Regions from separate parts of the Peribacillus sp. NPDC096447 genome, predicted to be linked through region 2. Evidence: riboswitches for the same ligand, from Rfam matches in the RefSeq annotation. Region 2 holds a riboswitch; each other region holds the start of a gene.
The links. A riboswitch is a leader RNA that binds a small molecule or an ion and turns the genes downstream of it on or off. The one in region 2 is predicted to bind cyclic di-AMP.
Positions count from the first base shown of each region.

Region 1: another riboswitch for cyclic di-AMP. It lies ahead of ACIQZD_RS21225 (TrkH family potassium uptake protein); the one in region 2 lies ahead of ACIQZD_RS25290 (cation:dicarboxylate symporter family transporter).
Region 3: another riboswitch for cyclic di-AMP. It lies ahead of ACIQZD_RS06120 (APC family permease); the one in region 2 lies ahead of ACIQZD_RS25290 (cation:dicarboxylate symporter family transporter).

Region 1 is NZ_JBIWEV010000006.1:317,753-328,016, reverse strand. It holds gene ACIQZD_RS21270 (TetR/AcrR family transcriptional regulator) at 1-333, shown strand, start outside; gene ACIQZD_RS21265 (GntR family transcriptional regulator) at 378-1,076, opposite strand; gene ACIQZD_RS21260 (aminoacyl-histidine dipeptidase) at 1,689-3,155, opposite strand; gene ACIQZD_RS21255 (VanZ family protein) at 3,195-3,830, opposite strand; gene ACIQZD_RS21250 (ABC transporter permease) at 4,044-5,060, opposite strand; gene ACIQZD_RS21245 (ABC transporter ATP-binding protein) at 5,057-5,782, opposite strand; gene ACIQZD_RS21240 (TetR/AcrR family transcriptional regulator) at 5,903-6,502, shown strand; partial or broken gene ACIQZD_RS21235 (MFS transporter) at 6,548-7,807, opposite strand; gene ACIQZD_RS21230 (hypothetical protein) at 8,167-8,358, opposite strand; cyclic di-AMP (ydaO/yuaA leader) riboswitch at 8,692-8,834, shown strand; gene ACIQZD_RS21225 (TrkH family potassium uptake protein) at 9,004-10,264, shown strand, end outside.
Region 2 is NZ_JBIWEV010000015.1:5,802-16,065, reverse strand. It holds gene ACIQZD_RS25315 (PP2C family protein-serine/threonine phosphatase) at 1-900, shown strand, start outside; gene ACIQZD_RS25310 (UDP-N-acetylmuramoyl-tripeptide--D-alanyl-D-alanine ligase) at 952-2,334, opposite strand; gene ACIQZD_RS25305 (D-alanine--D-alanine ligase) at 2,486-3,568, opposite strand; gene ACIQZD_RS25300 (hypothetical protein) at 3,814-4,596, opposite strand; gene ACIQZD_RS25295 (class I SAM-dependent methyltransferase) at 4,940-5,620, shown strand; gene ACIQZD_RS25290 (cation:dicarboxylate symporter family transporter) at 5,603-6,862, opposite strand; cyclic di-AMP (ydaO/yuaA leader) riboswitch at 7,036-7,183, opposite strand; gene ACIQZD_RS25285 (efflux RND transporter periplasmic adaptor subunit) at 7,374-8,633, opposite strand; gene ACIQZD_RS25280 (hypothetical protein) at 8,648-9,310, opposite strand; gene ACIQZD_RS25275 (diacylglycerol/lipid kinase family protein) at 9,440-10,264, opposite strand, start outside.
Region 3 is NZ_JBIWEV010000001.1:1,219,152-1,229,415, forward strand. It holds gene ACIQZD_RS06100 (GNAT family N-acetyltransferase) at 1-323, opposite strand, end outside; gene ACIQZD_RS06105 (NADPH-dependent FMN reductase) at 746-1,291, shown strand; gene ACIQZD_RS06110 (glucose 1-dehydrogenase) at 1,359-2,144, opposite strand; gene ACIQZD_RS06115 (RhaT/GlcU family sugar-proton symporter) at 2,160-3,014, opposite strand; gene ACIQZD_RS06120 (APC family permease) at 3,281-5,107, opposite strand; cyclic di-AMP (ydaO/yuaA leader) riboswitch at 5,247-5,392, opposite strand; gene ACIQZD_RS06125 (GtrA family protein) at 5,750-6,205, opposite strand; gene ACIQZD_RS06130 (glycosyltransferase family 2 protein) at 6,165-7,187, opposite strand; gene ACIQZD_RS06135 (DUF6044 family protein) at 7,203-8,876, opposite strand; gene galU (UTP--glucose-1-phosphate uridylyltransferase GalU) at 9,045-9,905, shown strand; gene ACIQZD_RS06145 (bacitracin ABC transporter ATP-binding protein) at 10,160-10,264, shown strand, end outside.

The DNA.
Region 1 (10,264 bases), on a different contig from region 2:
AAAATAAAGCAGCTGATGTTCACGAAGAATGAAACTGCGAAACAAATCCATGAAGATTTTTATCAATATTTAATGAGGGAATATACTTCCGGAATCAATTATATGGAAAAAATATATACAGAAAAGGCCCTGCCACGCTTTATTGATCTGTTTAACCAGGGAAAGGAACAAGGATATGTTGATCCGGACTTATCTAATGAAGCGATTTTATTTTATATAAAAGCGATGAATGAATATATCCAACGGGAAGAGGTTTATCAAAGCATCCTGCCTTTGACTGAGGATATTATGAAGATTTTGTTTTATGGGATAGTTGGGGAAAAAGAGAAATGAATAAAAAACGGTGTGAATCGATAACTCCAATTCACACCACCTTTTTAAGTCAATGTTAATAATTTGGCTGAAGTGTAATTATATTTCTCGATTGATAAATCAAAAACGGCTCCCGCTTTTAAAAAGACCGTACTTTCAACTATTAATGTCGGATCACCTGGCTGCAAATCCAAAAGCTTGGCATCATCGTCATTTAGCTTTTCACACGAAATGATTTTATCTGCAAAACCAATATTCAACTTCAAATCCTCGACTATATATTCATAAATGGAGCCATTTGCAATTTCTTTATTTATGATGGGAATGATATCTTTATTGAAAAAAGACTCTTCTATTACAATAGGTTCACCATTTAAATATCTAACCCGTTTGAGGTTATATATCTTGGTTTTTACATTGCATTTCATTTGCTTGGCCAATTTTTCATCAGCTTCAATTAATTCTAACTTCAACACTTTACTTTTCATTTCATCATTTGGAAACACTTTGGTTAAGCCACTCATATCCCTCATCGAAATGCAGCCCGGTCTGGAAAACTCCCTTAGGAATATGCCGCTTCCTTGCACTTGATAGATATAACCCTGCTCAACCAATATATTGATTGCTTTTCTAATGGTATTCCTGCTGACATCGAACTTCTTCATCAACTCTTCTTCAGTAGGTAACTTTGTATTTAATGTATATTTTCCTTCTAATATTTCTTTCTCCATTTGTTCTACGACCATTCTATACTTTACACCCATATTTCCATATACCTTCCTCTATACATAATGATTTCGAACAATAATTAATGATAGGTTTTCTTTACAATAGTTTATTTTATAACGATTGTAAAGAAATCTCAGTTTCTTTCAGAATGTAGACAAAAATTCGATGAAAAGCCAGTTTGCCTGCAGTTTTTTCTAAAAAAAAGATTCGAGTTTTCAGAAATCGCTCCCTTTCCGCCGACTTTCTGCCAAGCCGCATCAAAGCGAGCGCCTGTGGGGTCTCGGCTAGCCAGTATTTCGGCAGGAGTGTCGCAAATTTCTTCAATCCAATGAGGATTACAGGTGAAAAAAACTTAAAAGGATAAACTAGTCTCAAACATAATTCGGGATGAGACCAGCCTACAGTTATTAATAAAAAACGTCTCAGTTGATTGGAACGTAAGGTACGAGACTCCTGCGGGAAAAGCGTGGCCAAGGGAGACCCCGCAGGCGACGCCGAGGAGGCTCCCGGACCGCCCGCGGAAAGCGAGTGCCTGGAGTGGAAATCAACGAATCAGATTTACTAACCCTCAAAAAAAGACATCCTATCAATTAATGATAGGATGTCTCCAAATCTTTGAATTCAACTGTCCCCAGACATGCAGTTGTTTATGAATCCTTCATCCGCTTTAATGTGTAAACAAAGTATTCCCAGTTGTTTATGGTCGAAGGGATGCTTAAGTGTTCTTCAGGTGTATGTACGGAAAACATATCCGGTCCGATTGAAACAGTATCCAATCCTGGTAGCTTATCTATGAATACCCCACACTCGATCCCTGCATGTACTGCGATGATTTCAATATCTTCATGATATTTTTCTTTGTATGTTTCTTCAAATAATTTCTTGAGTTTCGAATCAGGATTATAGGGCCATTCCGGATAATCCGCGTCAACCAATAGCTCGCACCCAAGCATGTCGGCAATCGCCTTTGCTTGCGTGACCATATTATATTTGATGCTTTTGACCGAACTCCTGATTTCACTTTCAAATATCATTTCCGCTTCATTTGTTGTAACGACCCCTAGATTCGTCGAACTTTCCACTAATCCTTCTATTCCCATGCTCATTCCTTGAACGCCATGCGGGATTACGAGTAAGGAGGTAATGGCTTTTGTCACCGTCTCTTTGGAGAAAACGTTTGAAGAAACCGTTTCGATCTTTTCAAACCTGATCGATACCTCAGGGTCGGAAGATTGCAGTTCATTTTTAAATGTATTTTCCCATTGCTGGAGTCTCTCCGTTATCTTCTGAACATCTACTACAGAAATCAGTACAGTGGCATCTGCTTCACGAGGAATCGCATTCCCTTTCAAGCCCCCGTTCATTTGCTGTATGCAGCAAGGGAAGTCTGTCGTTAATTCATGTAATACTCTGCCCAAAAGTTTATTGGAGTTCCCTCTTTCCTTATGGATGGACATACCGGAGTGTCCGCCATTCAACCCTTTAATCCTGATGTTATAAGATACAGCATCAACAATAGAAGCCGTTTCCCATCCGATTGGCAGGACCTGCCGCACGCGTATTCCTCCAGCAGAGCTGACCAGCAGCTTTCCATCTTCCTCCGAATCGATATTGATCATCATTTTCCCCTTGAAGTGAGCCGGATCCACGGCAAGTGCACCGTTCATCGTCGTTTCTTCTTCAGTCGTTATGACTATTTCAAGAGAGGGATGCGGAATATCATTGGCATCCAATAATGCCAGAGCATAAGCAACAGCAATTCCATTATCCGCCCCCAATGTTGTATCCGTTGCATACAACATGTCTCCCACAATCCTTAATTGAAGCGGATCTTTCTCAAAATCATGAAGCGTTCCCTTGTTCTTTTCGCAAACCATATCCATATGCCCCTGGATAATGACTGTAGGTGCACTTTCATATCCAATTGTGGCAGGCTTTTTGATAATCACATTCAGCGCCTCATCCTGGATCACCTCCAGGTTCCTATCCTTAGCGAAGCGAACCAGAAAGTCACTGATCGCTTTTTCATTAGCCGATCCTCTCGGGATTTTGGAAATCGCTGCAAAATAATGAAACACCGGATGGCTCGATAATTCTTCTAACGTGCTATACATGGAAATACACCCTTTCATTTAAAATATTTGTACTGCCTCTCATCCTTTTACTTTTCCAGAACGGAACACTACGACTTTCTTGAACAAAGGATGCAGAATGTACCCCAGGTAGACACCAATCATATTCAGGATCAGGTCATCGATATCCAAACTTCCGCGCCGAAAAACAAACTGACAGATTTCGATGACTGAAATCGAAAGTAATGGATATAGAAATTTCCTTTTAGCGGAAGGCTCTTTCCCTTCCCTTGACAACAAATACAGGCCGAATGGAATGAACAGCCCCACATTGGCGCTAAGGTTATAAAATGACACAAGCCAGTTCATTTCGTTCGATAAATATGAAAGAATCGTAGAAATAGGAATCAAATTATACGAATATACCTGCCCTTCTGGTCGAAAGAACAGCAAGACCAATAATGATAAACTGTAGCCAAACAATACTGCCTGCCATAAAAGGTGCGGAATTCTGATCGTTTCACCTCGAAAAAAAAGAACCGCAAACGAAACGAAAAGAAGTATACAAAACCAGACAACCATGATCACCAAATAATTCAAATATAATAGAAGCTGAAGGAAAAAAGGCAAACCGCACAAAAAAATGCTTGCGACAGCAAAAGGGAAAGCATGACCGATTTTTGAAACATATAACTCCCCCTTTCTATTTCTTTCCAATTCATTGCATATCCTTATATCCTAGGACAACTTTAACAACCCGTCAACAAACTGCATTAACCTGTCATTAGAAACCCGGCAAGGAGAAGCTTTTTCGAATAATTCAACCGATTCGTAGGATAATTCGACCTTCAACTAAAATCCGATCTTCTTCAAGTAAAACAAAAAAGCCGGTTCCTCATGTTCCAGGAATCCGGCTTCTTTTTTAAAGAGTTATAGTGCACGGTATTTTTTTAAACTAATGATATTGATGGTGATAAAGACGACGGCAAAGGCCATGAGAATGAGCAGATCCAGTGAAACCTCATTGAACGTGAAACCTTTGTACATAATGCCGTTCATGGCATCCGATGCGTAATAGAGAGGCATGACCTTGCCGATTTTTTGGAGCCAGTCTGACATGCCATCTAATGGGAAAATCCCTGTAAAGAATACTTGCGGCACGATGACCAGCGGAATGAATTGTACCATTTGGAATTCAGATGTCGCGAAACTCGATAGTAATGTACCAAGCGATAATGCAACGAGCGCTACCAGTATATTCGTCAGTAACACGAGCCAAATGGAGCCAACATGAACGATATCCAATACATTGACAGCATATAGTACGACAATTATGGTTTGAATGAGAGCAAATAAGCCATATCCAATCACATAGCCCGCTACGATTTCGTATCTTTTAATCGGGGTGGCAAGCAGCCGTTCCAACGTACCACTTGTGCGCTCCTTCAAAAGCGCGATCCCCGCTATTAAAAATACAAAGAAGAAAACGAAAAAGCTCACGAGCATCGGACTGAAAGTATCAAAACTCTTTGTGTTGGCATCTCCGTATACATATTGCTCCTCAATGGAAGGAGTGTTTTTTTCATTCCCTTGCAAGCCATGCATCATTTGCATTTGAACAGCCTTTGCACGGGTCGGTTCGTCGTTCAATAGTGTGAGTTTCATTTTGCCATTTTCAACAAGCAGCCAGCCATCCGTATCATTTTCTATCATTTTTTCCTGTGAAAATTCCTCAGCAGCCTTTACTTGAAAACCCGCTTGCTTTAATGCTTTAACGATAGCTTCATCACTGCCTGTAACAACGATTTTCAAATCACTTGCTTCTGTATCGAAAATAAAATACATGAGCGTTAAAATGAGCAAAGGAGCTAGGAAGAATAAAGCGAGCGTCCTTCGATCCCGGCGCATCTGCTGTGTAATTCGAGTAACAAGAGAGGCAATTCTCATTTTAGGCCGCCTCCAATCCTTAAAAAAACATCATCAAGCGTACCCACGGCAAATTGTGTTTTTAAAGCAGCAGGGGTTCCTGCCGCGATGATTTCACCTTCACGCAGCATTGCCAGTTTATCGCATCGTTCCGCTTCATCCATCACATGCGTCGTGATGATGATCGTCTTATGATCTTCATTTCTTAACCGCTCAAGTTCCTGCCAAATCGATTGTTTCAGCAAAGGGTCTATTCCTACTGTCGGTTCATCCAAAATGAGAATCTCCGGATTTTGGATGAGTGCAACCGCCAGTGACAGACGGCGTTTCATTCCCCCGGAATAATGCGCAACCCGAACCTTCAAATCATTCGTCAGCTGTACGATTTCTGCTGCATATTGAATGCGTTCCCTTCGTTCCTTTTTCGAAAAACGGTATAGCTTCGCAAAAAATTCGAGGTTTTCAGCTCCCGTCAGTTCTGTATATAAAGCATCGGACTGTGCCATATAGCCGACATCCATTAACAGTGCTTCATTTGGCACTTCATGATCCAGAACCGTGACTTTACCCGCATCAGGCTTAATCAATCCGACAATCATTTTAATCAAGGTCGTCTTTCCGCATCCGGATGGACCTAATAAGCCAAAAATTCCGTTTTTTTCAATATTCAAGCTCAATGGCTGAATGACCTTTTTCTGATGAAAACCCTTAGCAATTCCTTCAATGGAAATCGCATTTTTCATTGCACACACACATCCTCCCTCTTTAATTAACACGGTGTTGAGTGTATCATCATTCTAAGGTAGCATTCGTTCTAATACAATCAACACATTTGGAAAAATGTTTAGTGAAGGAGACATTCCATGGCATCGATTCATGAGGATATGGTACAAAAGACGAAAAAGCAGATACAACATCATTTTATTGCACTCGTTGAAGCAGAGGGGTTCTCACATGTATCAGTGAAGAAAATTGCAGAGCGTGCAAACATTAATCGGGGCACATTCTATTTGCATTACACAGATAAATATGAATTGATGGATCACTTACAGCAGGAATTGTTAAATGAACTTCAAACCCGCATTACTGCCATTTTGCCAAAAGAGGCTTTTTTGGCTCTTCATCAACAACAGCTTTACCCGCCTTTCATAGCGATTTTTCAATTCATCAGTGAACATGCTCACGCATTAAGGGCCATTCTTGGTGATCAGGGCGATCCTTCTTTTGCAAAAAAAATAAAGCGGGTATTCGGTGAAATACTGTTGGAGCGTTTGATCAGCCTGCATCCAGCAGCTAAAGATGAAGCATTCCGCATGTATATGCACGCCTTCCTGACATCGGCGATTTTAGGGGTGATACAGGAGTGGTTGGAGAACTGTGAAGAACAAACGGTGGAAGAAATGGCGAAAATCCATTTTCAAATCTTGAACTTCATTAGCCAATTGCGCACATTCATCCAATGAACGATTAATTAAAGGCATGTTCCATCAACATGCCTTTAAATCGGATTACATCTTTTCCTTCGCTTCTACCTCTACATCACCAACGGAATTATACCTCCTCTTGGAGGTCTTCATACTAAGCATCGACAATAAAATTGAAAAAGCGAACATGATCATGGAACCTGAAATCACCACGAACCGAATCGAAATGAAATGGGCTGAAACACCAACAATTGCGGTAGTAATGATGATCAATAAAGCTTCTAACAAGCCAAAAACACTTCCGACCCTGCCCATGATTTCAACCGGAATATTATTTTGATAAAAGGTTTGAAAGCCGGTGTTGGCAAAAGCCAATGAAAAGGCAATGATGAAAAACCCGATGGCTGCCAGTGAAAAGGAATTCGAAAAGGCAAAGATCAAATAACCTATCGAGACAAATAAAGATCCAAGACCAATCATGTGCGAGATTTTCACTTTACTGATGAATACGGCATTGACAATGGCACCAGCAATGATGCCTGCCCCGGCGATGCTTACAAGGTATCCGTAATCGCTGTCCGACAAAAGGAGCACGGCCTTGGCAAACGCCGCTTCTTGGGAATCGATGGCCGTTTCCATCACCACCATGCAACTGAATAAGAAATAAATGAGCATGATATAGGAAGATTTCCGGCTGAAGTCCAGGACGATGACCCAATCCTTTTTCATGATGGTCCATGACAGGTAATGACTGGATTGTTCAAAGGGATGATCCTTTTCAAGATTAGGCATGAATAGAGTGATGATACCGGATAACTATAAGGCTGCCGCGTTAATATAAATCGCTAAAACGGGCGTACCGATCAAGAAAAGGATACCCGCTAGCGCTGGTCCAATCAAAAAAGCTCCAGAATCAATTAAGCTTCGTAATGAGTTAAATCGTTTCCTCTGTTCAACAGGTATTAATTTTGTTATATAAGACCTTGATGTTGTTACGAACATGGCCCCTGCCATATTGATCACGAAGACAAGGGAATAGATGACCCAAATAGAAGAAGTCAATGGCAGCAAGGCTATGAATACCATTCGAAAAAGGTCAAGTGCCACCATTAGATTCCGCTTATTTATCCGATCGATCACGCTGCCTGCCCACACATTCGTAAATATGGCAGCCATCGGTTTAACGATATAAAGTCCAGCTACCGCCAAGGCTGAATCAGTCATATCCAGAACGATTAAATTAAGTGCAATGAAATAAACCCAAGAACCGATGTTGGAGATACCAATTCCGCACAATAGAATGGAAGGATATTTCCAGGATACTAATGTATTTCTGAATGTCATCGCTTCTCCCTCTTGACCGAACAATAAAAAAAACCGTCCCCAAGCAATGCGTCTCGGGACGAGGTCAATTCGCGGTGCCACCTCTATGCGTCACCATACATCCCCAACTATCCTCGGCTGCTTTCGAGGCTCTTTTGGAAAGTGGTCATTTCATTTACTTTTCTCCTCTTTACCTCTACATTCTTCATTACTAAATTTTAACATTAATGTTTTTATAATGTAAATGACGCAAAAAAACTCATTCAAAATAAATGAGTTTAAAAGGAAAAACAAGATATGGATTTTTCGCTCAGCGTTCCCGGATAGGACACAGGGATTTCATAATTGAATACCGCTAATGATGTTGGGATTTAGTTGATTTACCTTAGAGAAAATAATTTTAAAAACGGATTCTTTTTCTTATCCGTTATCCTTAACTCATCCATGATGATTTGATCCTCATGATCGGCTATCCATTTCCTTAGTGCATCTTTATCCTGGCATTGTGTTAAATATGTCTGGCCACCTTTACCTGTAGCATTAATAACATATCTATTGAACGTCTTCTCCATAATTGCCCGCCTTTTTAATAAAATGTATTGAATTTTTAAATACGAATGCAATGCTTTTTTTCTTTATGATTTACAAAAGAAACATAATATATATATTACAAATTTTGCTTGGCAAATAGCGTGTTCTGCTTGAAAGTATTGAATAAAGTACATCGATGCTGGTTATCATAATCGGATTAATCGAACCTATCATAATGTGCTAACTAATATTTGTCAATACGTTTTTTAAATGTAAATAAAACGTAAATTTTCAGTTTTGTTAAAGAAATATTTTTTTACCATTTAGGGGTTTACAACTACTAAATGATGGGAGTAGAATACGTTTATCAATTTAATGCATTTCGGCCTAAACTCAATGGAATTGAGTACGGAGGACCCAATCAATTGGGGTTAATTCTGCCTTGCAGAAGGGATGAGATCAGCTCTTTCGCCATCCTACCCGTCAGCTAACTTCGTCGGCTAAAGCGAAGGAGGTCATAAGACCGCCTATTTCGGGAGTTTTTTTTCACGCTTTTTGTGGCAAAATAACTGTTCGATGTTTTCGCTGGTCTTTTTATTATGCCTTTAAAAAGATTCTGAAAGCAGATTGATGATTAAAATATCATACAGTTTCACTCAATTTTTTTATAGGTAGGGATGATCAATTTGATAAAAGCAAAAAATTTGTTGGATCCGCCAAAAATACTTGTACTCGGCTTTGCCATCCTGATACTTATCGGGTCCTATTTATTGACCCTGCCGATTTCCACAGAAAATGGCAATGGCCTTTCTTTTCTGGATGCTTTATTCACCTCGACTTCCGCTACATGTGTAACAGGACTGGTCGTAGTGGATACGGGAACGACCTTCACCACTTTTGGTGAGTTGGTCATCTTAACACTGATTCAGATAGGCGGCTTAGGATTCATGTCATTTGCGACGTTTTTCTTTTTCCTATTAGGTAAAAGGATTTCTTTAAAAGGCAGGTTACTCTTGCAGGAGTCCTTAAATAATCTATCCATGGCAGGTGTAGTCAGGTTAGTGAAGCGGCTTTTAATTTTCACGGCCATCATTGAGGGCATAGGTGCCCTTATCTTATCGATTCGCTTTTCTTTTGACATGCCAATCGGCAAAGCAATCTATTACGGGGTTTTTCATTCCATATCGAATTTCAATAATGCCGGCTTTGATTTAATGGGGGAATTCAGGAGCTTGACCCCTTATGTATCGGATCCCTTCGTAACCCTTACGGTCGTCTTCCTCATCACGTTTGGCGGAATAGGTTTCATCGTGATGAATGAAATATACGAATACCGTGATACCCATCGTTTATCCATGCATACGAAGGTTGTTCTGACGACTAGCTTAACCCTTACGATTGTCGGAGCAATTTTAATCTTTTTATTCGAGTTCGGTAACCAAAAGACATTACAGCCTTTATCTTTCATGGGTAAAACGTTATCGTCTTTATTTCAGTCAGTTACACCACGGACAGCCGGCTCCAATACGCTGAATATCCCTGATTTGACTCAGCCTACCTTACTGCTCATCATTTTTCTGATGTTCGTCGGGGCTTCACCCGGATCGACTGGCGGCGGGATTAAAACGACTACATTGGCAACGCTTGTCGGAACGGTTTGGTCACAGATTAAAGGAAAGGGTGATGTGGTATTATTCCGGCACCGCATTGTAAGTGAAACGATCTTTAAGGCATTGTCCGTTACATTCATTGGCGTATTCATGGTTTCCATCATCTCCATTCTGCTGACCATCACTGAAAGCGGAACTGATTTCTTAATGATTTTGTTTGAAGCCACTTCAGCATTCGCCACCGTGGGACTTTCAATGGGTTTGACCCCAGAATTATCACCGGTTGGCCGGATGCTCATCATTTTCACGATGTTTGCAGGCAGGGTGGGTCCTTTGA
Region 2 (10,264 bases):
GGAATGGAGACCCCTCCGGCCTTACCAGAAAAGACCTTTTATGAAACCATGGCCGTCCCTGCCGATTCAGCGGAAATTCGGATTAAATTAAAGTCACTCCGAAACATCAGCTTGCAACTGTTTTCGGCAAAAATGAAGGGGCAAGAGCTTGAAATGATACACCAAAAATCAGCAAGGAGCCTGAGAATTGCAAAGGGCATTCAACTTTCAGGTTTACCTTTGTCGATCAATAATGAAGATATAGAGGTCAAAGGGCTTTCCCAGCCTTCAAGTGAACTGTCAGGGGATTTATTTTACTGGACGGAGGTTGATGACAGGATATACGGCTTCATAATGATCGATGTATTCGAAAAGGGCATTCATACAGCACTTATAAACATGTCCATACGCACATTGATCCCCGACCTTATCAAACGTGTAAAAGACCCCATTTTCATAACAAAGGAACTGGATAAACTAATGCGGGATTTATTTCAAGGAGCTAATCGGGAAAACAAAAACCATGCTCGCATTACTGCCTTCATCGCATACGTGAATACAAAGGATCGGCTCATCGAATATGTGAATTACGGACTTCCTTCAGCTTTTTTGTATTCCCCATGCACCAATCAAATTCTCAATTTGAACGAAGGAGCCACCCCAAAAGGACTGATTCCCGAATTGCCCATAAAAAAAATAGTCTTTCAGTATGAACCAGGAAGCCGTTTCATCATCTATACAGATGGACTCTCTAAAACGGCCCTACCTTCCGCCATTGACCGATCTGACCATATCGAAAGGGAATTCATCGAAAATGTCCATCTCGATACACAAGACCTTCTTCAGGAGCTATTGGTCTCAAGGATGAGGCATTCAGTCATTAACGATGACATCTGCATTATTGCCGGGACACTTTTTTAAGCACGATAAAAGGGCCGTTTCAAAAAAAGAAACGGCCTTTTCTATGTTTTTTTATTTTTGCAGAGCTTGAACGACTTCCTCCAGCTTCATGCCCCTAGAAGCTTTAACAAGTATGATGTCATTTTCCTGTGTGGACGATTTTAGTTCCTCTATAAGCTTCTGCTTATCTTGAAAAGGACGAACCTGCTCCGATGAAAACGCCTTGCTCGCTCCCTTGGCAATAAACTCGGCTAAAGGCCCATATGTGAAGATCTTATCGATCCGCTCACTGGAAATCAATTCACCAATTTTCAAATGAAAGTCCTTTTCCTGCGGCCCTAACTCCAACATGTCTCCCAATACAAGTATCTTTTTCTCGAATCCAGATAAGCCCTCAACCAACTCCACTGCTGCCTTAACTGAAGTTGGGCTGGCATTGTACGCATCATTGATGATTTTCTGCCCTTTCGCGCCCTCGACCAATTCCATTCTCATATTCGTTAATTGAATGGTCGACAGACCTTTACGGATCGCTGAATCATCCACATTGAATTCTTTAGCAACCAAGATTGCTGCCAACGCATTAAGAACATTATGATTGCCTAAAACGGGTATCTCATAATTGATTTCCTTATCACCGCTTGCGATTGTAAACGTGGTACTGTCTGCCCCTTGGCTAATGGTCTGTGGATATAAATCATTTTGTTCCGTACGTCCAAAAGATATTACGTTTAAATCAGGAAAATCCTTTTTGATACGATTGCGGAGCAATGGTTCATCACCATGATATATCAGCGTTCCATCTTTCGCCAAACCTTCTACAATTTCCAACTTCGCATTCGCGATTTCCTCGCGTGATCCTAAATCCAATAAGTGTGATTCACCGATATTGGTAATGATCGCTACATCAGGCTTTGCCATTTTGGATAAAAACTCGATTTCACCGCGGCTGCTCATTCCCATTTCCAACACAGCCGCTTCAGTATCCTCTGCCATAGAAAGCACTGTTAATGGCAAACCTAAATGATTATTGAAGTTTCCATTTGTTTTATGAACTTTGTAGGTACTGGCCAGCAGTGCAGCCGTCATATCTTTCGTAGTCGTCTTACCGTTGCTGCCTGTTATCCCAATGACTTTTATATTCAACTGCTGACGGTAAGAACGCGCCAATTGCTGAAGCGCTTTCTCGGTATTTTCGACAATGATTATCGGTAAATCATCAGGAGGATTCGGAACATCCCTTTGCCAAAAAGAAGCCGCAGCTCCTTGATCTAAAGCTTGCTTGACATACTGATGGCCGTCAACCTGCTCACCCTTAAGCGGGATGAACAAACATCCTTCCTTAACCGTTCTTGAATCGATGGTAACCCCATTAATTCCTTTGGACTGGAATGGACTGATATCATTCAATCCCTCTGCCATTTCATGTACTTGTTTTAACGTTCTCTTTATCATTTTGTTCCTCCTACATTCATCGAACCGTTAATCGCTCTCCATTAACCAAACGAAGCAGAAACCAGTTTAAATCGCACCGGTTCCTGCTGATTGGATCCATCATATCAATGCTTGATGGATTGTGGAGTTTACTGATACATTACCTGCATGATCAAACTGTATATTTGATTTGTTGTTTTTCCTGATGACGTTCCAAGGCAAGTTTCACGAGTTTTTCAATTAACGCTGGATAGTCGACACCTGTGTGCTTCCACAATAACGGAAACATGCTGAAAGGAGTAAACCCAGGCATTGTATTCACTTCATTAATATAGATTTGCCCCTCATTCGTTAAGAAGAAATCAGCGCGAACCAATCCAGAGCAATCCAATGACTTAAAGGCAGTAATGGCCATTTCGGATAAAGCTGCATACTCGCTTTCCGTTATCTCCGCTGGAATGACCATTGCAGAATTACCGTCAACATATTTTGCTGAATAATCATAGAAGGCAAAATCTTTCTTAGGGATGATTTCGCCTGCCACCGAACAAGACGGTTCATCATTACCAAGTATTCCAAACTCGAGTTCACGAGCTACGACCCCTTCTTCAATGATGATCTTCCGATCGAATTGGAAAGCTTCCGCTACCGCTTTTTCCAGTTCATCAGCATCATTACATTTGCTGATACCGACACTGGAGCCTAAATTGGCAGGTTTGACAAAACAAGGGTAACCCAATTCATCCGCTACCTTTTTAATGGCACTTTCAGTATTCTTCTCCCATTCAGAACGAATGAACCAAGTGTATTTGACTTGAGGAAGTCCCGCCTGGGCAAAAATGTTTTTCATGATGACCTTATCCATTCCTGCTGATGAAGCCAAAACGCCATTCCCTACATAAGGAAGGTTCAATAGTTCCAGCATTCCTTGCACGGTCCCATCTTCTCCATTTGGTCCGTGAAGCAATGGGAAAATTACGTCATACCCTGTTGATTCACTATTTTCATCAGTTGAATGTGCCTGTAAGGCAAGTGGCGAGCTCGATTTATCCGATGAAAATGTCAATGCCTCCACACTCTCGGCAGGTCCTGTTAACTTCGGTCCATTAATCCATGAACCCTCTTTTGTTATGTAAATCGGATATATATCAAACTTTGCTAAATCGAGAGCTTTAATGACTGCTAAAGCCGTCTGCATAGAAACCTCATGCTCCGCAGATTTTCCACCATAAAGCAAACCAAGTTTAGTTTTCATGAGTTATTACCCTCCAATATTCTTTTAACCATGTTCATTGTATCACTTTACACTAAAATGGTTAAAGCGAAACTTCCTTCATTGGCGCTTTTCCAATGATTACTATAAGCGGAACACAGGTTAAAACCACCACATCCTGTGCGTCGCCCTCTCTTATCTTTTATGCATGTGATGGTAAGTCTTACACCTAAAAAAATTCAAGGGTGCCAAATAATCCAATCCACGAACCTCGGAAGTTGGGATAATCAGGAGAATGATTTATTTTTTATAACGCTTTCCCATACCCTTTCTTTTCGATTGAAGGTAATAAAGGCATCTGGCTCCTTAATATTTCTATCTGAAAAGTCATCATGCATTTCATCCATGTTTAAATAATCCCCTACGACCCATGCCGGTATCTCAATTTTCGTTCTTGTATATTTAACATGCCGAAAGGAAAAAACGAGCCCCTCTGCCAGGATATGAGCCAAGGAAGAAATGATTTCTGCCGGAATCGCCGTCAGCTCTCTTTTCTTTCTGATTCCAAGCCAAGTCCTCTCTACTTTTAAAAGCTCCAGCTTTAGCGGAATCAGGCTTCCTAACATCATATAATATGTCGAAAGAGAACGAAAATAAACTTTATTGAACCAGCCATCATCCTGGGCAAGGTACACAAATTGATTATTCAATTTACGGAAAAATGGAGGATCCAGATGAGTTTTTGCGTGCCCTAAATATAATAGTTCCGCTATTTCCCTTCCATCCAATTCATCCAACCCTTCTCTTTCTTCAAAATCGATCCAACAGAAATCTCCATATGCCCGGACATTTTCTTTAACTAGCTTCGCAATATCTTCAGATGAAGCACTCTCTAGCAGGACATTCAAATTGTATTCCCCGCCATTGAATTCATGTTTCAATAATAAGATGGAATCCAACGTATATGGCAGCGAATAGACGAATTCACGAAAATTGAGTCCATTAAAAAGGACAAACCGTTCGGAAGCCTGCATATACATATATAAGATATCATTGCTATCATTCTTCATAACCTGACCCCCTCCGAGCTCTTAATCAATAATGTTATTTTACCAAACTTTTGGGTTCTCACGTAAGTTATATAACCCCAATATTAATCATCATCAGCATCATGTGAATAATGCGAAACATGTACTCCATATTAACCCAAATGTTAAGGAACACACTCGACAACCCCGAAATATCCATATTAAAGTAGGAATGAAGATTTGGAGGAATTGATCATGGATAAAATTGAAAAAGGTTTTATCATTAATTCATTTCTTGGAGACACTTCCGTTTATGCTGATGCAACTAAAAATTAGGTCTATGGCAATCAGAGAAATATGCATTCGAAAAATATAGGAAGATGCAATCCTTGATATCGGATGCGGTACAGGAAGAACCACCTTCGCACTATATAAAAAAGGATTCCAAAATCTAACGGGAATCGACCTGACTCCTGCCATGCTTAATGAAGCCGAAAAAATAGCGCATGAATATAACCTGGACATACCCTTTATCCTTGGCGATGCAACCGACCTCCCTTTCAACGACTCATCATTCGATAAAGCAATCTTCGCTTTTAATGGTTTAATGCAAATTCCCCAGCGAAAAAACCGCACATTGGCTTTAAAAGAAATCAACCGTATTTTAAAACCTGAAGGACTCTTCATTTTCACAACACATGACCGTGATAAAAACGAAAATTACCTGAACTTCCGGGAGCAAGAGGAAATGATTTGGTGTGGTGGTAAACAAGATGAGAGGCTTTATGAATTCGGGGATATTTTCACATCCGGAAAGACGCTTCAAGAAGATACTTACCTCCATATCCCAACTAAACTTGAAGTACTTGAGTGCCTGGAGGAAGCAAGATTTACAGTCATCGAAAGCTTTTATCGAAGTGAATTATTCCATGAAAACGATGATGTCATCACTTTCTCTTCCGATTGCCGCTCTGGATCGCCCAAAAATAAGGAAGCACTTTTTAATTCAAAAAAATCCAGAGTGAAATGTCACTCTGGATTTTTCGTATTAAGAAACTTGTTCTAGTTCTTTTTTGGAAGGAGGGTTGAATTGACCTTCCCATTTAGAGATAACGATTGCCGCAAGTGAATTACCGATAACGTTTACTACTGTACGTCCCATATCAAGAATACGGTCGATACCGGCAATAAATGCTAGACCTTCAATAGGAATACCGACAGTTCCCAATGTTGCTAAAAGAACTACGAAAGATACACCTGGTACACCAGCAATACCCTTGGATGTGATCATTAACACTAGCATCAGCGTAATTTGCTCATACACGCTTAAATCGATTCCGTACATTTGAGCGATGAAGATAGCTGCTAACGCTTGGTATAATGTAGAACCATCAAGGTTAAAAGAGTATCCAGTCGGGATAACAAATGTAGCAATATGCTTCGGACATCCCGCTTTCTCCATTTTTTCCATGATTTTCGGAAGAACCGCTTCAGAACTTGCAGTAGAGAAAGCAAGAATCAATTCTTCTTTTAGAAGTTTAATCAATGTAAAGATATTGAATCCTACAAATTTTGCAATAAGACCCAAGATGACAATTACAAAGAAAATCATTGTTCCGTACACAGAAAGCGCTAACTTTCCTAACGGAATTAAAGATTCCAAACCGAACTTAGAGATAGTCACACCGATTAATGCAAATACACCGATAGGAGCGAATTTCATGACCATGTTAGTCAGGTAGAACATTCCTTCAGCTACACCTTGGAAGAAACGGAATACTGGTTTACCTTTTTCACCGATGGCCGCAATACTAAGTCCAAACAACACGGAGAAGAAAATGATCGCTAGCATATCGCCTTCTACCATGGCTTTAACTGGATTGGATGGTACGATGTGTACGAGTGTATCAACGAACGATTCATGCTGCTTTGTTTCTGCAGTATCAACATATGTGGAGATATCAGTTTGTTCCAGATTATTCATATTCACACCAGCACCAGGCTGGATGATATTCGCTGAAATTAAACCAATAACAATAGCTATCATTGTTACCACAACAAAGTATGATAAGGATTTAGCACCTAGTTTACCTACCGCTTTCAAATCACCTACACCGGCAACTGCAACGATAAGGCTGGATACGATGATCGGCACCACAATCATTTTAATCATTCGTAGGAAAATGTCCCCGAATGGCTGTAAAAAGTTTTGGGCCGTCTCACTGCCATAAAAAATGGCACCAACGATAATCCCTAGAATTAAACCAATAAAAATTTGGCTAGCTAAACTTAATTTGAATTTCTTCATTTACTTTCCTCACCTTCCATAAAGTCTTTGATGCAAAAACATTTTTGTCTCGGTAAGGGAAACAAGATACTAATAAAAAGAAAGTAATTTTTCTTTTTTTGAAAAACTCTGTCTTTACGCCGAAAAAAAAGACACTTCATGTGTCGATTTCTTATTGGCGTGAATATTCACACATGTTCCCTTAAAGACGCTGACGAGGTTAGCTGTCGGGTTAGGAATTGGAAACACAAATGCCCTTTCATTTCTGAATTCACCCCTAGCGGAAAAAATCCACAAAAATGGGTCCCCCGTTCTTGGAATAAGATTAAGCGAGTTAACTTATAATAAAATATTATACTAAAAATGATAATCTGTAAATATTTATTCGCATTAGTTCTTGAAAAAATCTTTAAATATGTCTGAATATTCTGCATTAAAGACTATTGTATCTATAATTACTCTTCCCGATTTTTAATCATATAAGTTATATTGATATATAATTAATAACTAATTTGACATCACCTCTCTGCGGTTATTTTTCCAAAATGCCAAGTAACAGATATCTTACTTTTTCCCTAGAGGTGAATTTTTTATAAGTTGCTGCTTTCACTTTTTCAAATTGGATTGGGGTAATAAAATAAGAATGGTTCTTCGCCACATCCGGCTCCATTAGGATGACGTCACCCACCGACGGTCCCTTTGTGATTTCTTGCTTCCCTTCAGCCTTAATCCCTTTTGTAATGTAATGTTTATCCACATAGCCTTTTTTAGTCAATTTGTAAATATAAGGCTGTTTATGGTTTTGTACCGCCTCTATAGGAATGGAGGGTACACCGGCTTTCTCATTGGTTATTACAGTAAGTTTCACTTTGGATCCCACCAACAAAGCTTCCGTTTCTTCTCCTTCCGGTTCGATTAATGCCTGAAATGGAAATCTGTTATCTTTTTTTAATGACGGCTCTTCAGCGGGATAGGAATGGATGCGGCCTATCGTCCCTTTCAATGCCTTTTTTGAATCAGAGGAACTTGCTTTTATAGTCATGCCCACTTCAGCCTTTTTCATTTCCTCTTCGGAGAAATCCCCTTCAATTGCCATATTTGTCGAAACAATGGATATAATAGGATTATTCAGGTTTTTATTGATATTTTTAACTACACCATCAGCCTCACTGGTCGACACGATCGCACTTGACTGCTCCTCAATTGAACTTAATTTAGCGTCAAGCATTTTCACTTTTTCATTCAAGCTGTTTTTTTCCAGTTCCTGCTTGTTCATTTCTTGCTCAATGTTACTTTTAATAAGATCTGAGGAACTTGTTGTTATATCAATTTTCAAGTTTTTTTCCACCGATTCATCAATGGTTGCTTTTTCAGGATTACTGGTCATGGTCCCTTGATAAGACCTCAACTTCCCTATGTATTCCTCAATCCCTGCAATTTCTCCCTCAGCTGCCGTTTTCTCCGCTTCCAAATTCGCTTTAAGTGCATCAAGTTCGGTCGTCGTATACTCAAACAACGAGGAGCCAGCCGTAATCGCATCGCCTTCTTTAACAAGGAATTTCTTAAAATCATTTTTCTTGGTGTCGAAATAGATATCATACTCTTCTACAGGTTTAATTACCCCATTTGTTTGAATAGTATCCGTAATTGTATCTTTTTTTACCTTTGTCCAGTTTTCAACGAAAACAGTCCGTTCCACTTTGCTTTCTTTTTTTTCAATAAGGTATAAGTTAACGGTTATTAACACTATCGACGCAATGGAGACCGCCGCCATTTTCCATTTCCCGCTCATTCATTTCACCCGCCTTATACAAATACGCCTACTTGGATGTATCCTAAAAAGGCTTTAACAAACCATGTAGCCAGATAGAATAGAACAATCATTAAAAGGACCAAATAATTATTTCGTTCTGAAAACTCCTTTAAATAAAAATATTGCAGAGCAATAATAATAAATTGAAAAATGGTGATTTCGCTGAAAAAGTTAATGAAATAATCACTTCTGAGAAAATACTGACTGATGATCCCCAATGAAAAAGGATTGGCATCGCTGCCTATATCCATTAAAACGAATAGAGGAATGAGTAATGTTTTTTCCACTAATTGCAAAACAAAAAGAATCATTTGAACGATGACTAATTTTATATATGGGATATCAGTAACGATCCAAAAGAATAGAGCTGATAAAAATATGTATATGGAAGGGTCGATTATGCTTGTTATTATGTTGCCGCTCAAAATCAGCAACTTTGCTGCTTCGAATTCTTCGGCACTCATCTCCGTGATTTCTTTTGAGAATGATTCTGAACCAATGCCAAAATATCCACCAATGGTGAATACTATAAGACTAAGAAAATATAAAAATAGTAATTTCAATCCAAGCTTTGTGACTGCCTCTGCATTTTGAAGCTGATAACGACTCCGATGAGGCTCTAAAATGCCCTTTAACAATCTGACCTGGTACACCATATGTGGTCCTCCTGCAAAAATTGATATATCTTCATATATTTTATCTTATTTTGGAAACAATTGCAGAAATAAGGAATGAATATACAAAAAAAACACATAATCATTCCCATTCACATTTAATCCACCATACTAATTTGGAGTTAATACTGACAAATGTTGGGCAAGGACTTTAATGCGTGCAGGAGTTTGTCTATAGTTCTCTCCATCCATATCCACATCAAGCGGCCTCTTGGTTTCAATGGTCAGGGTATCGGCTTGTAAATAAGTCACCCCAGAGTCAGAGATCATATTTTGCGTCCATGAACGCTTCATCGCTATTATTTCTAAAAATGCACCAAGGCTTACATTTTCCAAGATGGCAACGCCGAAGAGTCCATCATCTGGACTGATCATGGGAAAGGGCAATAAATTGGTGCCGATAAAACAACCATTCAAAACCAAAATCATGACTGCTTCCCCTTCGATAACATTCCCATCATATTTTAGTTTATAGGAAAAGGGAGCATTCTCGCCAATTGTCCTTACAGCACTTAATAAATATCCTATCTTTCCAAACCTGCTTTTTTCCTGTTCATCAATATTGCTTGATGCATCTGAAATAAGCCCTACTCCCCAAAAATTAGAAAAATAATCGTTGTTGGCCTGCCCAATATCAATTGAACGAACTTTGCCATTCACTAATGCTTCCGCAGCTTGACGAACATTTTGAGGAATCTTTAATGTTCTGGAGAAGTCATTGCAAGTCCCTCCAGGTAAAGTCCCAAACAGCGGCCGCCTCCGAAGCGGCGAAAGGCCATTTACACACTCATGTACCGTTCCATCTCCTCCTAATACGAAAACTACATCCATGTCTTCACCATATTCCAAGCAAAAACGGCATGCATCGCCCTTTTCCTTCGTTTGCAGAATGAGAAACTCATCAATATGTGGAGCTATTATCGGAAGACAATCCTC
Region 3 (10,264 bases), on a different contig from region 2:
AAAAAGTTTTCTGCGTAGCGAACCAATTCCTTGCCAAGGCCTTTACTGCGGTATTCGGGAATAAGATAAAATAAATTTACATAGCCAATCTCAGTTCCTTCATACTCCCGAATTTGAAGTTCCATTTGTCCAATCGGTACTTGGTTCTTTTCAATGATCACCTGTCCATCCGGAAATTTGCGGACCCTTTCTCCCATTCGTTGCAGATATGTATTTTCATCTCCAAAACCAGCTTCAGATCCAAAACTTAAAACAAAGGAATCTTTCCTGAATTTAACGATAATATCTTTGTCTTTGTCCGTATCAATGGTACGAAAGATCAACTTCATCCCCTCCTATCATTTTAGTGAAATAGTTATCAAGCAAACAAACTCATTTTACTTACCCCTTTATGAAATTTCATTATTTACTTTTTCAAGCGTCTTATTTCATTTTTTCTGAAAGGATTTTGCCTTAATCCCTATAGGAGTGGCCATAATATTAAATTAAAAACAAATGCAATATTGTTGGGAGAGGTCGAGTAATGGGATTGGGTAGGCACAAACAAATTTATTTTAATTTTCGAGTCTGACTTTGCAGGGTAACCCTAAGTGAATGAATGTTCGAGAGGAATTTTGTTTATTCAGCTCTAACTCAACTTTTTCCCAAGCATCCTTTTTCCCTTTCATTTATATTCCAATTATAATGGTTAAGTGGAACAAATTTACATGATTATCCATTATAAAAATCATTGGAGGTATTGAAGATGAAAGTTGTTGCAATAGTGGGAAGTATCCGTAAAGAGTCTTACAACCTTAAGCTTGCCAAATATATTCAATCTAGATATCAAGATCGGTTCGATCTCGAAATCTTGAACATCCGGGATTTACCTTTTTATGATCAAGATATTGAAAATGACCCTCCATTAGTTGTAAAAGAATTTAAAAGTAAAGTGGCCAAAGCAGATGCAGTCTTGTGGGTAACACCTGAATACAACGGTACGATTCCAGGAGTATTGGGCAATGCAATCGATTGGTTATCACGTGTCGATAAAGTTTTGATCGGAAAACCATCATGGATCATGGGTGCATCAATGGGGCAATTAGGAACGGTTAAAGCTCAATTGCATTTGCGTGAAATCTTATTTGCAATAGGCATCTCCTCCCCACTCCTTCCCGGGAATGAAGTATATGTTGGTGCAGTGCATGACAAAATCGATAACGAAGGCAGGCTTACACATCAGTCGACTGTCCAGTTTATCGATACGGTCGTCGATAATTTCATTAGCTGGTATAATCATCATACTCGTTAATGCTTTAAAAAAAGAATCCCAGCAGGTTTGATCCTGCTGGGATTCTTTTTTTATCATTAAACAAAATTCATCCTCTTCCCGCTTGGAATGCTGGGTATTTTGTCATTCCGCCGTCAGCGAAAAGAGTGATGCCCGTTACATAACTGGACTCTGAAGATGCCAGCCATGCAGCAACCGCAGCAATTTCTTCAGGCTTTCCGATATACCCCATCGGAATCATGCTTTCAAGATCCTTTTTCTTTTCGGGATCTTCAAGCTTGTCGGCATTTATTGGCGTGGCGATGGCTCCAGGACCAATGCTGTTCACACGAATCCCTTTTGGTGCATATTCAAGAGCCAGGGTTTCCGTAAGCAGCTTCACTCCGCCCTTGCTTGCCGCATAATGAACGAATAAAGGCCAGGGTATCATCTCATGTACACTGGACATATTTATAACATTCCCTTTAATGTCGTTCTCGACAAAATACTTGATGGCTTCACGGCAGCCTAAGAAATTTCCCGTTAAGTTGGTATTGATTACCCTATTCCAGTCGCTTAACGGCATCTCGTGAGACGGAACCGGATTTTCAATTCCTGCATTATTGATGAATATATCGAGTTTCCCGAAATTCTTTATCCCTGATTGAACAAGGTTAATCACATCTTCTTCAACGGTGACATCGCCTTTTACTGCAATAGCTTCCCCGCCATTTGTTTTGATTTCCTCCATTACACTATCCGCTTCCTCTGATTTAGTGCGATAATTAACCACTACCTTTGCCTTTTCCTTAGCAAAGCGAATGGCCATCGCTTTTCCTAAACCAGTGGATGAACCGGTTATAACAACGACCTTACCTTCTAAATCTGTATACATACAATCACCCTCCAATTAACTTTTTGCCATTCCGAGCATAATCCCAGCAATGATGATCAAGATAATTCCGATTATGATTCCAATTAGTTGGCGCTTCGTTTTCTTTTCACGTAAAATGATGATCCCGCCAAGAGTTGAGATGACAATGCCCATTTGCGAAAGGGAAAAACTAGTGGCCACTCCCACACGGGGCTGGGATATGAATAAAAACATATTCCCTGCAGCCCATATCAATCCCGGAATGATATTGCGAATCGTATATTTGTTAAACGGTTTATGTTTAAAAGTCAATAATAGACCGCCTATCACCATCCCTATCGCTTGAGGGAACAATGCTGACCATCCATCAACATCAAAAAGACGGGCCACGACCACATAAACCAAATAACCGAATGTCGAGATGAGGAGAATAACAATTCCTTTCTTCAAGTTTCCCGATTTTCCCTCTTTTGATTCTTTATCCTCCAGTGAGGTCAAGACGATTCCTATAATAATGAAGACTAATGCCAAGACGCCTAAAATGATCGCTTTCATTGTAGACCATTCGTTAAAAACGATGACCCCGAATAAAGTCGTTGAAATGAGCTGCATTCCAGTAGATATCGGCATCGTTTTGGATACTCCCATTAAATCAATGCTCTTAAGCTGATTAGCTTGTCCAACGGCCCAAAACAATCCAGAAACAACCCCGACTCCAAACACCAGAAATGACAACTTAATATCGGCAAAAATATAAACACCTATTGAAAAAATCAAGGCGCCAATCGTTGTACCCAGTGTTTGACTATAGGGCCCACCCCCGAGTTTCACATTAAATAAAACGATGCTTCCCCAGAATATTGCTGGCAAGAGAGCTAATAATATATCCATTTTCAACCCCCATATATGTAAGTTCAAAACTAAGCACTAAATTTCATTTTGTCTTCTTTTTAATATGTTCGCTTTATTTGGATTGACCCTTGGTAATTTTATGAAGTGTTTTTGCAAAAATAGTGTTCAACACAAAGAGGGCTTTCCGATGCTGATAAATATCGGGAGCGATAGTTGGAGAAAAGAAACCTGTACTGCTGTCTTTTTTATAAGATTATAAAAAAAGCAAACCTATGTAGGTTTGCTTCCAGTTATAGATATGGAACTTATTTCTTCAAATGATATGGCACTGTCGTAATAACCACATTCCTTTTATAAAGTAAGTAGGCGCGGATCAGTAAACTTGATTGGTTATGAAGTATATTGTGCCAGCCCTTCTTCGGAATGAATTGTGGGATGATCACCGTAACTTTATAATTGGATTCACTTGCCTTATGTTCAACTGTATCCACAAATTTAGTCAATGGCTGAATGATGCTTCTGTAATATGAATTCAGCGTAACGAGTCTGACATCCGGCTGCCACTTTTTCCACTTTTCTCCGAATTTCTTTTCATCTTCTCTGTCAAAAGCGACATAAACGGCAATGACCTGATGTGCTGAAAGAGATTTTGCGTAATTTAAAGAGTTCTCAACCACATGAGTTATACCTGCCACAGGGACAATAATGATATTTCCTTCAATTGGTGAGATCGGCTCACATGTTGTTATCCTTAGTTGGTCACCGACTGCTTTATAATGCTTATTAATTCGGTGAAAAATTAAAATGATGATAGGTAAAAAAATCAAAACAGGCCAAACCTGATTAAATTTGGTTAAAAAGAATATCATCGTGACGATCAAGCTAATTATGGCACCAATTGAATTAATGGTTAATTTCATCATCCAGCCTTTTGGCTTTTCTCGAACCCATTTAACAATCATGCCAGTCTGGGACAACGTAAATGGAATGAATACGCCTACCGCATAAAGCGGAATGAGATTTTCTGTATGTCCTTCAAATGCCACTATTAAAATGATGGATGCAAGTCCCAGTATGATAATTCCATTGGAATACCCTAATCGGTCCCCTCTGATCGTAAACGCCCTTGGTATGAATTTATCCTTCGCCAGATTTACCGCAAGCAGAGGGAAAGCCGAATAGCCAGTATTTGCCGCAAGTATCAAGATCAAGGCAGTCGTACCTTGAATGAAGAAATACATGAAATTCCGTCCAAAGATCTCCTCAGCAATCTGGGAGACGACCGTTACCTCTGCGCTAGGAACAATGCTTAAATAATAGGCTAAGAATACGATTCCCGAAAATAATACAGCTAGCAAGGAACCCATAGCTATTAAAGTTTTCGCAGCATTATTCGGGGCTGGATCTTTAAAGTTCGGGATTGCATTGGAAATCGCTTCGACCCCTGTCAATGCGGAGCTTCCTGATGCAAATGCCCTTAGCAGTATAAATAAACTGATGCCCGCTACCGGTGTCCCGATTGACGCATGCAATTCCGGTGAGACTCCTCCCGTCAAAATCTTGTAAATTCCAACACCGATCAAGATGAACAATGCTAAAACGAATAGGTACACCGGATAGGCCAAAACAGATGCCGACTCCGTAACCCCCCTTAGGTTCAAGATTGTAAGTAGAATGACGAAAATGATGGCTATGACGACATTATAATCATGCAGGCCGGGAAAAGCGGACGTGATGGCATCCGTACCAGCAGAAACACTTACAGCGACCGTTAATATATAATCAACCAATAAGGATGCTCCGGCTATCAACCCTGGATTGACACCTAAATTGTTTTTTGAAACCACATAGGCCCCCCCGCCATGCGGATAAGCGAAAATGATTTGTCTATAGGACAAAATCAAAGCAGTTAACAAGATCAATACTCCGATCGCGATAGGGATTGAATACCAGAATGCTGCAGCACCGACCGTGATCAGGACGATCAATATTTGCTCCGGCCCATATGCAACCGAAGACAAAGCATCAGAAGATAATATCGCCAAAGCCTTTGTTTTGTTAAGCTTTTGTTCACCAAGTGCATTTGACTTTAAAGGCCTCCCAATCAAGAACCTCTTTATAGAAGATAACATCAAGAATTCACCACCAAAGTTAATTTATAAGTTTATGTTACCCAGCTGTAGCGAAAAACAAGACGAAACATAAAAATGCCTACAAGTCATAGTTAAATAGACCTGTAGACATCAATTTTTTTTGTCTAACAAGCTCCACTTTCCTTCTCATATAACGCTTACGAGGTTAGCTGTCGGATTCGGACCTAAGAGTAGCCCTACCTTTTAAAAAGGATTCACCCCTTGGATTGTAAACAATCCCAATAACGGGTCCCCCGCACCATAAGGTTTAAGCGATTTAGAAATATGAAACTGTTGATTATCATACTCCCGTGAAATGGAAAAGTAAATGAAAATTTTACACAAAAATAGAATTATTCTTTGTAAGCGAGGTTTTATTCTTGACGTATATTACATAAGTCATGCAATGACATGATTCGAAGGTAGGAAAGGAGGTAAATAAAGGTAAAATAATCCAGGAGTCAATGAACAAAAGGTGGTTCGAAAAGGAAAAGATAACCAGCATCATGGAGATGGCGATGAAAGAAATTAACCAGATCTGCCCCAGCTCGGATCGTCATTAAAAGGGTAAACTTGCATTAAATATCAAATTCCGCTTTAATTCCCGTCCAATAGGGGCACTATTCCACTGATTCACCCTAATTAATTCCTTCCTTCTTGAATGGGTCTCAAATTGCTTTTTTTAAAGACAAAGTATTTCTGGCCAAGATAGTTAAGCACTGTATAAAAGATTGTTCCTATGAGAACAGCCAAATTTTGTTGTAGGGATAAATGAACGGATCCTTCCAGTGATTCTGCAATAGCTTGGCCTATAGAATAAGCGGCGGAATAACAAATCAGGATGACGCAAAAGAAACGGGCAACTCCTCGCCGCCATTCTATATCGCTTTTAAAGGTAAAAGTCCTGTTCAAAAGAAAACTCGTTACAGCTCCCGTACCATTGCCGAAAAAGGTGGAGACCCAGTAAGATAATTCAAGAACATTCATAAGAAAAAGCATGATGGAAAGTCCAACCGCTGTATTGACTATTCCAACCAATAAAAAACGGATAAAGGAGTTAGTGTGTTTTAGATAGTTTTTCAATACTGTTCCGTTCATCGTCTAGTTGCTCCCGTTTTTTTAAATCGAGCGGATTAAATAGATCTAGATCAACAATATATTTAGGCCGGCGTTTGGATTCATTATAGATTTTACCGATATATTCCCCAATCAAGCCGACAGCAATCAACTGCAGTCCGCCGATCAACCATATGGAGGTGATTAATGAGGTCCAACCAGATTCGGTCTGCCCGTAAAACTTTAACCATAAAAAGTAAGACCCAAAGAGTAAGCTAATGAAAAAGGAAAGACATCCTAGCCATAATACAAGCCGGATCGGTGTAACTGAAAAGGAAGTAATGCCATCAAGCGCAAAAGCAACCATCTTCTTAAATGGATATTTCGTTTCTCCAGCCAATCTTTCTTTTCGGTCATAATAAACAGAGTCCGTCTTAAACCCAATGAGTGGGACAATCCCCCGTAAAAAAAGATTCGTTTCATCAAATCGTTCCAACTCCGCGATTGCCCTTTTGCTCATTAGCCTGAAATCGGCATGATTATAGACAAGGTTAACCCCCATCTTGTTCATCAATTTATAAAAACCGGTTGCAGATGTTCGTTTAAAAAATGAATCAAGGTCCCTTTTCTGGCGGACACCATATACGATTTCACATCCTTCATTGAATTTCCGAATGAATTCAGGGATGACTTGAATATCATCCTGTAAATCTGCATCAATGGAAATCACACAATCCGAGGCTTCCTTGGCTGTAAACAATCCTGCCAGGAGTGCATTTTGATGTCCTGCATTCCGGGAAAGCTTTAGCCCGCGAACAAATTCATTATTGATCGTTTCCTTATAAATGATCTTCCAAGTTTGATCTTTGCTTCCATCATCAACCAGCAGAATTTTACTTTGACCAGAAACAACGTTTTCTTCGACTAATCCCCTCATCAATCCACAAAGCTGGGAAATGGTATCCTGCAATACGCTTTCTTCGTTATAACAAGGTACAACAATCGTTACTATCGGTGAATTCATTCTATTCCCCCCTTTTCACATGACTCTGTATAAATAAATTTTCCATATGCTTCCTTTCTTTGTGAAAACCCTATCTATTACCAATCCGTTTTCCTTCGCGTTGTTGATTGGGATGGCAGAAAATATATACTTGCCACCTAATCCTTTAAACGAATCCATATTAAGGTCCAAATTTTCCAGCTCTTTCTTCGAGCCTTTCTTGAACATATAATGCTTTCCAAGCTCATCGGTAAATAGGTAACAACGTCCTCCCCATTCATCAAAGTAAATTCTGATATTTTTATTCTTAGCCAATTCGTTTTCAATTATTTGACGAAATTGATGTTTGTAAGAAAGCGGATAGAAATTGTTATAGCTATCAAGCGTGTAAAATCCATTAAATTGTGCGATTGCAGGATGCAGCCCAATGCTAGCAACACGATACTCTTCCTGTGGAAGGTCAATATGATCTTTTATTTCCTGAAAAAGGCTTTCTGAATAGAACTCTTTAAAAGATGGTTTTTTATTGTAAGTGATTTCTTCATTGAAGCCCATTAAGATCATAATTTGAACGGCGATGAAAATAGAGAGGGTTTTCTTAGCATAATCGCTGTGTTCCCAAATGATTTTTATCGCGAGGGCAAAGCCCAAGTAAATCACCATCGGCCTTAAAAAGTGAAATCTGGCAAAATTAAAGGTATCCAGGGTGTGAAACCTTTCCGTCAAAGGAACCCAGCCTTTATAAAACCAGAATGCGTACCATGCTGAGAGTACAAAGTTCAAGCCGAATAAAAATACATATACCTTTTCCTGTCTCCACAGTTTTTTGGTCAGAATGATATAAAGGGCAAAGACTGTAATCGGCAGGATGATAAGCGCATGTACAGTCATGACATGCGTATGTCCAAGAACGAAATTTTTGAAAGTAAGCTGTATGACCCAATCGAGCGGCAGCCTTGCGTGAAAATATTCATCTCTGCTGTTTGGCTCCGAATCAAAAATAAATGAAGATACCAAACGATACTCCACCAAACCAAAAATGAAGGTCATATACACAATCGAAAGAAGGAACGTTATATTCCACCCTTTTCTCCTGATCACATCCGTTAGCCAAAGAAAGCCCATTGCAACAAGGAAAAAGAAAAAACCAAGCACGATGCTTGAATAAAGCGGTAAAAGTGTAAGGACCAAATAATTCTTCCACGAATGGTCCTTGCTGCGAATATTCAAAAAAGCCCAAAGTGCAAGCGGCATCCCAAGTGTACTGAGCATTCCCGATGGCCAAAATGGGGTAAGGGCAAAGGCCAAGGATGTCCCAACCCTGATCCAACCTGATCGGCTTCCTGTAACCAAATGTTTCCTTAATAAAATATACATACCAAAGAATGCAATGAATCTTGTTAATGCCTGACTTATTGCATATGCAGCCATTGTCGGAAAAAGTGCATAAAGCCACACGATAATACTGAACTCACTGCCAAAGGCATTTCGGGGCAGACCATTCATGATCTGGGGAATTTTGGCGTCTATCGCACCGAATAACTCACCGCTTTCTGAAAGGACTTTATACCAGGCAAGGTTGGAATCCAAATTATCATGTACGCGAATATGCGCATTTTCTCCAAGGATGAATAAAGGAGAAAGATATAAAACAATGACGAGTAAGGCAAAAAGGATTTGTTTTCTCTCTTGTTTTTCAATTGGCAACATATACACCTCTTGACCAAATTCATATATCCATAATATTTGCTTCAAAGGTAAATCTATTCTTTTTCAGGGATTTATTTTAACCTTTTTTGATATAGGTCAACCAATGGCCACATAAAATGAAGGGTAGAACAAAAAGCATATAAAAGAACCTTAAAAAGGGGCTGGGCTATGATAAAGAAAGCGGTGATTCCAGCAGCCGGTTTAGGAACTCGATTTTTACCTGCTACGAAAGCTCAACCAAAGGAAATGCTGCCCATTGTCGATAAGCCGACCATTCAATATATTATCGAGGAAGCGGTTCAATCAGGGATTACAGATATTATCATCGTTACGGGTAAAAACAAACGTGCCATTGAAGATCATTTCGATAAATCCATTGAACTAGAAATGCTTCTGCAAATGAAAGGTCAAAATGATCTGCTTAAGATCGTGGAGAACATTTCCAACATGGTGGATATCCACTATGTAAGACAAAAGGAACCTTTAGGTCTGGGCCATGCAGTATTATGTGCCAAAACTTTTATTGGTAACGAACCTTTTGCCGTCCTGTTAGGTGATGATATCGTGGATAGCCAGGTTCCAGCTTTGAAGCAGTTAATGGAACGGTATAACAAGGTTCAAGCGAGCATTATCGGATGTAAGGAAGTGTCACCTGCCGATGTCTCCAAGTATGGGATCGTAAATTTCAAAGAACGATATGAGGATTTATTTCTGGTAAGAAACTTAGTGGAAAAGCCAAAAGTGGAGGATGCACCATCAACACAGGCGATTATTGGCCGATATATTTTATCACCTGAGATTTTTGAAATCCTTGAAACCGTACAGCCCGATCGGAAGGGGGAGATCCAGCTTACCGAAGCTTTAGACCTTTTGTTAGAAAAGGAACCATTATACTCGTATATCATCGAAGGAAATCGATATGACGTCGGCGATAAATTCGGCTTCCTTCAAGCTTCAATAGATTTCGCCATGAAACGACCTGAACTTCGTGATCAGCTAATAACATATATAAGGCAGCTGTTCCCATAATGAATAAATATAATCCACGCCCAATTACCTAGAGGTGATTGGGCTATTTCCACATTGGATTCACCCATTTGGTGGTAACTTCCACGTACCATAATCACTAAGCTAAATATAACAGTCTTTTATAAATGCTTCCGTGAGATGTAAATGCAAGGGAAAATGTTGGACAAAGAGAGAATAATTTATTAAAAGTGAGGTTATGTTGATAACGTATCCTTCATTATTATCCAAACAACTATATCCAGAAAGGATTGTACATGCATAAAAAAACTAATAATCCAATAATATCAGATGAATTTTTAGATCAAGTGGTTAAGGATATCAATGCAGAATTTGGCGGGCCCATTAATGAAAAAAATGAT